DNA from 3 places in the Micromonospora sp. NBC_00362 genome. Region 3 is predicted to be linked to each of the others. Evidence: riboswitches for the same ligand, from Rfam matches in the RefSeq annotation. Region 3 holds a riboswitch; each other region holds the start of a gene.
What was found. Region 3 has a riboswitch for cobalamin ahead of OG992_RS07820 (CbtB domain-containing protein). Riboswitches for the same ligand answer to the same signal wherever they lie in the genome.
Positions count from the first base shown of each region.

Region 1: it holds a riboswitch for cobalamin, as region 3 does, so the genes downstream of both, OG992_RS01295 (acyl-CoA thioesterase) here and OG992_RS07820 (CbtB domain-containing protein) in region 3, are expected to answer to the same signal.
Region 2: it holds a riboswitch for cobalamin, as region 3 does, so the genes downstream of both, cobN (cobaltochelatase subunit CobN) here and OG992_RS07820 (CbtB domain-containing protein) in region 3, are expected to answer to the same signal.

Region 1 is NZ_JAPENH010000001.1:285,256-287,515, reverse strand. It holds gene OG992_RS01300 (zinc-dependent alcohol dehydrogenase family protein) at 1-500, opposite strand, end outside; gene OG992_RS01295 (acyl-CoA thioesterase) at 610-1,056, opposite strand; cobalamin riboswitch at 1,259-1,473, opposite strand; gene OG992_RS01290 (copper resistance protein CopC) at 1,604-2,260, shown strand, end outside.
Region 2 is NZ_JAPENH010000001.1:951,036-953,295, reverse strand. It holds gene cobN (cobaltochelatase subunit CobN) at 1-1,435, opposite strand, end outside; cobalamin riboswitch at 1,716-1,845, opposite strand; gene OG992_RS04135 (MBL fold metallo-hydrolase) at 2,186-2,260, shown strand, end outside.
Region 3 is NZ_JAPENH010000001.1:1,687,154-1,689,413, reverse strand. It holds gene OG992_RS07825 (CbtA family protein) at 1-604, opposite strand, end outside; gene OG992_RS07820 (CbtB domain-containing protein) at 595-798, opposite strand; cobalamin riboswitch at 833-988, opposite strand; gene OG992_RS07815 (amidohydrolase) at 1,254-2,132, shown strand.

The DNA.
Region 1 (2,260 bases), 1.4 Mb from region 3:
TGGGCGAGTTGCACACCCACGTATCCGACCCCGCCGGCACCGCCGTGCACCAGCACCTTCTGGCCGGCGTGGACCCCAGCCCGGTCGACGAGCCCCTCCCAGGAGGTGATCGCCGCCAGGGGCAGCGCGGCGGCCTCCCGCATCGAGAGTGCCTTCGGCTTGTGGGCAAGCAGCCGGGCGTCCACTGCGGCGTACTCGGCCAGCGAGCCCTGAAGGCCGCCGACGCCCCCGCACAGCCCGTACACCTCGTCTCCCGGCGCGAAGCCGGTCACGTCCGCGCCGACCGCCGCGACGATACCGGCGAGGTCCAGGCCGAGCACCGCAGGCAGCTCGACACGCGCGTGCGCGGCCTTTCCAGCCTGGATCTTCGTGTCGAGCGGGTTGACCCCGCTGGCGACGATCCGCACCAGCACCTGCCCGCGCTCGGGGGTGGGTTGATCGATCTCCTCGACCGTCAGCGGAACGTTGAACTCCCGCAACACCGCAGCGCGCATAACCATCCACACTCTCCGTGATCGAGGCTTCACGTGGACGCTATCCGACCGGATAGGCGGCGGGGCGGGTTCCTCGGACCGCGCCAGCGCCGCCACGGGCGGGCCCGAGCGCTGGTCAGTCGTCTTCGGCACCGTCGAGCAACGCGCGTCGCAGCGCCAGTCGGTGCTTCCGGCGGATCTCCGCCTCCCGGTACCGACGCCGGTCCCCGTCGGTCTCCGGTAGCAGCGGCGGCACCGTCCGAGGCTGACCGTCGTCGTCGATGGCGACCATGACCAGGTGGGCGGTGGCCACGTCGGTGGGCGGCACCGCCCGGTCCCACCGGTCGGCGGTCACCTTGACGGCCACCTCCATCGAGCTGCGGCCGGCCCAGGTGATCCGGGCGTCGACGTGCACGACGTCGCCGACCCGCACCGCGCGGAGGAACGCCGTCTCGTCGATGGCGGCGGTCACCGCCGGCCCGTCGGAGTGCCGGGCGGCGACCACACCGGCGACGGAGTCGATGAGGTTGAGGATCCGGCCGCCGTGCACCGTACCCATCAGGTTGGTGTGGTGCTGGTCCATGATCTGCGAAAGGGTCAGGTGCGACGCCGACGGCGCTCGGCCGGCGATGGTGGTGGTGGTGGTGTCATGCACAGCGGCAGTCCGTCCCTCGGGAAACCACACCGCCGGGTCGCGGACACACGCTGACGAGGACCTGGCCGTGCACCACGCGCACGGCCCGTCACCCGCTCAGCCCACCCGCGAGGCCGACGGCAGCGCACACGGTTGTGTACGCGGCGCCGGCAGGTCTTCGGACTCGCGGGCCTGACCGGTCGCGCCGGTCCCCTACTGGCCGTCGCTTCCCAGGCCGTTGGCCCAGTGCTGATGACGGCGGTCGTTCCCACTCACCGCTGCGGGGCAGCCCCGGATTTTCACCGGGTTCCCTCTTACGACGCCCCGCCGGTCACGACGGGGCGAACCAGCGCCGTCGGCAGCATAGCTGGCCAGGGAATGTGTCCACCCGGGGCGTCCCGCCGCGGCGACGGATGGCCTGATCGTCAACTTTTGTCGTCTGAGGAAGAAGATCGCCAGCTATTGAAAAAAGTCTCGCGAGGGTGAGGATATCCAGATGCGTCGTCTCCCCCAGACTTGCGGGCGGGTGGTCTCGGGCCTCCTCGCGTTCCTCCTCGCCTCGGCGGTCGCCCTCCTCGCGTCCGCCCAACCCGCCGCCGCGCACGGGACCCTCGCCATGTCCACACCGGCGAGCGGCGCCGCAGTGCGCGAGCCGTTGACGGAGGTGCGGCTGTACTTCACCGAGAAGGCCGCCGCCAATGCGTTCTTCACGATCACCGCCCCGGGCGGCGTCCGTGTCGATAACGGCTGGTCGTATGGGGAGCCGAAGCCACTGGACAAGCCGGTACGGGAGTACTTCCTGGTCAACGGTCAGTTCGAGCCACGGGAGTACACGACGGGGTTCCCCGCGGTGGTGTCCGTCGCCCACCTGCCCGCCAAGGGCCAGTACTCGGTGAGCTACCTGTCGGTCGCCTCGGACGGCGACACCGTGCGGGGCACCCTGACCTTCCGCTACGACGGTCGGGTGACGGCAGCGCCGAAGGGGTGGAGCCCGCCGTCGACCCAACCGGACCCGGCGCTGGTGACCGCCACCGAGCAGCACAACTCGTCCGGGCAGGCCTCGGCGGTGCCGACCACCGCCGACGATCCGTCGACCCCGCCGGCCGCGGCGGCCCCGTCGACCGGGTCGACCGAGGAGAGCGGTCCCGGGGCA
Region 2 (2,260 bases), 740 kb from region 3:
CGTGGTAGATGGCGATGGGGTTCTCCCCGAAGCCGCGGGGCGGCTGGATCAGCAGCACCACGTTGCCGAAGCGCAGCCCGGCGAGCACGATGTCGCCGCCCTCGGTGTACAGCTCGCCCGGCGGCTCACCCCAGTGCTCCCGCATCCGCTCCCGCAGCTCGGCCGGGACCTGGTCGAACCAGCGCCGATACGTCGACCCCGGTATCCGGGCCTCGGCGGCGGCCAACTGCTCCGGGGTGAGCCACTCCACGTCGTGACCACCGGCGGCGATCAGCGCGTGGATCAGCGCGTCACCGTCGCCGGGCGGTGGCGCGTCACCCAGGTCGTAGCCGGCCTCGGCCAGCGCGGCGAACAGCCGGACCGCCGAGGCCGGCGTGTCCAATCCGACGGCATTGCCGACCCTGGAGTGCTTGGTGGGGTACGAGCTGAGCACCACGGCGACCCGCTTGTCGGCGTGCGGCACGTACCGCAGCCGGGCGTGGCGCACCGCGATCCCGGCGACCCGGGCGGCCCGCTCGGGGTCGGCGGCGTAGACCGAGAGCCCGTCGGCGTCGATCTGCTTGAACGAGAACGGCACTGTGACGATCCGGCCGTCGAACTCGGGGATGGCCACCTGCATGGCGGCGTCCAGCGGGGACAGGCCGGCGTCGCTGTCGGCCCACTGCGCGCGGGTGCTGGTGAGGCAGAGCGCCTGGATGACCGGCACGTCCAGGGCGGCCAGTGCGCCGACGTCCCAGGCGTCCTCGTCGCCGCCACCGGAGGCGTCGGCGGCGACCGCACCTCCGGCCGCGAGCACAGTGACCAGCAGCGCGTCACAGCGGGCGAAGAGCCCGAGTGGGCCGGCGCCCGCGGTCAGCCCGCGCAGCGAGCCGCAGAAGATCGGCAGCGGGTTACCGCCGGCTTTGTGGACCGCGTCCGCGAGCACGTCGACGAAGTCGGTGTTGCCGGCGAGGGCGTGTGCCCGGTAGAAGACGATTCCCACTGTGGGCCGGTCCGGGTCGGCGGGGTGTTCGCCGTGCACGCCGTACGCCGGGGTGGGCGCGGGTGCGGCGAATCCCTCGCCGGTGAGCAGCACCGTGTCGGAGAGGAACCGGGCCAACTGCCCGAGGTTGTCCGGACCGCCCTCCACGAGGTACACCAGCGACTGGGTGACGACCCCGGACGGCACCGTGGAGATGGCCATCAGCTCGGCGTCGGGCAGCGCCTCGCCGCCGAGCACCACCGTCGGCACGCCGGTGGCGAGCACCGCGGCGAGGCCATCCGCCCACGCCTGCCGACCGCCGAGCAGGCGTACGACGACGAGGGCGACCCCGTCGAGCAGGGCGGGCACCTCCTCGGCGGCGACTCGGGCGGGGTTGGCCAACCGGTAGTCGGCGCCGCTGGCGCGGGCGGCCAGCAGGTCGGTGTCGGCGGTGGACAGCAGCAGGATGCGCACGGCATGCTCCGGAAAGTGACGCCCTGGACCCTCACGGGGGTGACCGGGGCGATGCGAGTGGGTACGGCGTCAGCCGGTACGACGGCCCGCGCGAACGGCGCACCGACGCATGCGTCGGGGCCGGACAGCGCCGGGCGATCAGCTCAGCGGTGCCGGTGGCCGGTGTCCTTGGAACGCACTGCCTGGAGCGCGATACGACGATAGTCGTCGATGAATGAGACGCCGTGCGTCATCGGGTCCTCCTCGGGTGTCCACGCCCTGGGGTACGTCCCGACGGCCGAAGTATCCTGGCTTCCGGATCGACGCTCTCCCCCGGCCTTCCAACCGCAGACACACGGCCGTGACTCACGAGGGGGGATCGCTCCCCGGTGACAGTGGCGGGACCGCGTCGGATTCGCACCGACTTCCTTCACTGCCGTCAGGCCGCGAATGCTGCCACACCGCCGCGCCGCCGGTCAACGCCGGTCCGACCCCGCCGGGCGGACGGGACTCATCGAGATTCAACGATTAATACGAGCGCGACTCCGCGCGACGGAATGCCTCAGATCAATGTGCGACGTCCTTTGCTCTGCTTACCTATGTGCACCAGACACGGAGCGTCACCGGCGCCTATAGGTAAGCAGAGCAAAGGTGGCCGGACGAGTCCTGACCTGCGCCGATCCTCCGGCAGGGCGGTGCCGGCCGACACCCTCACCTAGGATCGGCGAACGCCACACCAGTGTCCGCGATCAATCTCGGAGGTCGATCATCATGGTCGCCCCGCAGTTCCATCACCTGGCGGGCCGTGTCTGGCAGTATCCGGGCGATCCCGACCCGGAGGCGGTC
Region 3 (2,260 bases):
ACGGCATCACCACGTACGACACTGCCGTGACCAGGAGGAACCCGCCCACGGCCGCAGCCGCGCGCAACCACGTCGGCGCCTGGGCGCCGACCGACCGGTAGCCCAGCGACCCGGCCCACACGGCCACCAGCCCGAGCACCACCATCAACAGATAGGTGACGGTCCGTTGGTTGATGGTGGCCGGGTCGCCGACCGCCGGTGGGTTCGCCGGGTACTTGAGGAACGGCACGATCACCGCGCCGAGCAGCGCCGCGCCGGCCAGCAGCAAACCCGACCGTCCGTCGTCGTCGCCGCGCCGCCGACGGGACAGCAGGACGTACGCCGTGGCCAGCAGGCCACCCATCGCGGCCCCGAACAGGCCGGTGGCCAGGAACAGCCCGCCGCGCTGACCCGTCCGGCCGACCAGGGCGTCCTCGTGATCGTGGGCACCAGCGGCGGGCTCGGCGTGCGCCGCCGCCTCCTCGATGGCGATGGCCGCCTCGACGTGCGGTTCGCCGGCGACGTACGCGAACGCACCGGCCAGCAGGCCGGCGATCAGGCCAGCCAGCAGCCCGCGGACGAGGACGGCGAGGAACGGGGGAGCGGCGGTGGTGTTCAGTGGCACGGGACGCCCAGCAGGTGCCGGCCGTCGTGCATCAACTCGTGCAGGTACATCCCGCTGCGCGACACCGCGCCCTGGTCGAAGGCGACGAGATACGCCAGCAGGGTGAGTGCGGCAACGGTCGCCAGAGCTGTCCACAGCAGACGGGCACTGCCAGCGGGGTGCACCACCGGCTGGCTGGAAGCGGAGCTAGACATGAATACACGAACCTCCCCAGGGATGACGCGTCCCCATCGCAAGGCTGCGGACGACCGAGCGTCCTGGCTCGCGGCCCCCAGGTGTGGTTGGGAAACCGCTCACAGTGGCGCGACCGCGCCGGATTCACACCGGCTTCCCTCGCGTCGCCGCAGATAGTGGGTCGACGGTATCGGTGCCGCCTCAGGCGGTCAACCCGGGCCCCGCGCCCCGAACGCGTCCACATACCGGTACGCCGACGAGGCGGATCGGCCGCAGGTGCCAGTGGATTCGTCAGACCAAAAGGCGACACTGCCGGAAGCTGGTCGTGACGCGCGTTCCGGGACTCAACAACAGTCTGTTACCGCTAACATGGTCAACCTGCCAGATCGACTCTGTGGCTCCGGGTTGACCCGGAGGGCTCGATCAGCGGCTGGGCGGGGTGTGAGGTGGACGAGAACGCGCCAGGGCGGGTCCCGTGACGACCGGCGACGTCGCGCGACGACCGGGCATCGTCGACGCGCATCATCACCTCTGGGTCCGGGCGCGGCACCCACAGCCCTGGATCGATCCGCACACCATGGCCGCGATCGACGACGACTTCACGCCGCTCGAGCTCGCCCCGGCGACCCGGGCCGCAGGGGTCACCCAGACCGTTGTCGTTCAGTCCGTCGCCGTTCGGTCGGAGACGCCGGAGTTGCTCGGCATCGCGGCCGACGACCCGCTCATCGCCGGGGTCGTCGGCTGGGTCGACCTGAGCGCCGCCGATGTCGACCGCCGCCTTGCCCGACTCCGCAGGGCGCGCGGCGGCGAACGACTGGTCGGGATCCGGCACCTGGTCCAGTCCGAACCCGACCCGACCTATCTCGACCGTCCCGACGTGCGGCACGGCATCGCCGCGGTCGGTGCCGCCGGCCTCGCCTTCGACCTCCTGGTGCGCCACAGCCAGCTGCCGGCGGCCGTCCGGCTCGTCCGCGACATGCCCCAGGTGCGGTTCGTCCTGGACCACCTCGGCAAGCCCCCGCTCGGGCGTGCCGATCTCGGTGACTGGCAGCGCGACCTACGGGCGCTCGCGGCCGAGGCCAACACCACGGCGAAGCTCTCCGGCCTGGTGACCGAGGTGGACGGCGGGTCCTGGACGGCGTCCGACCTGCGGCCCGCGGTCGAGTACGCCCTCGACGTGTTCGGGCCGGATCGGCTGATGTTCGGCTCGGACTGGCCGGTGTGCCTGCTCGCCACCTCGTACACCCGCTGGGTCACCGTTCTGGGTGACCTGCTGGACCCGCTGTCCGACGACGAGCGGGCCGCGATCTGGCGTCAGACCGCCGGCCGGGTCTACCGGCTGGCCCCGTCCTGAGACGGCAGCGCCCTTTTCGACCTGGGGACATAGCATGTTATCGATAACATGCTAGCGGCGGCAGTCGATGTCGATTTGGTCTGACGTATGGCTTCGATGGCGCAGGTAACGATGGCAAAACATGCTCG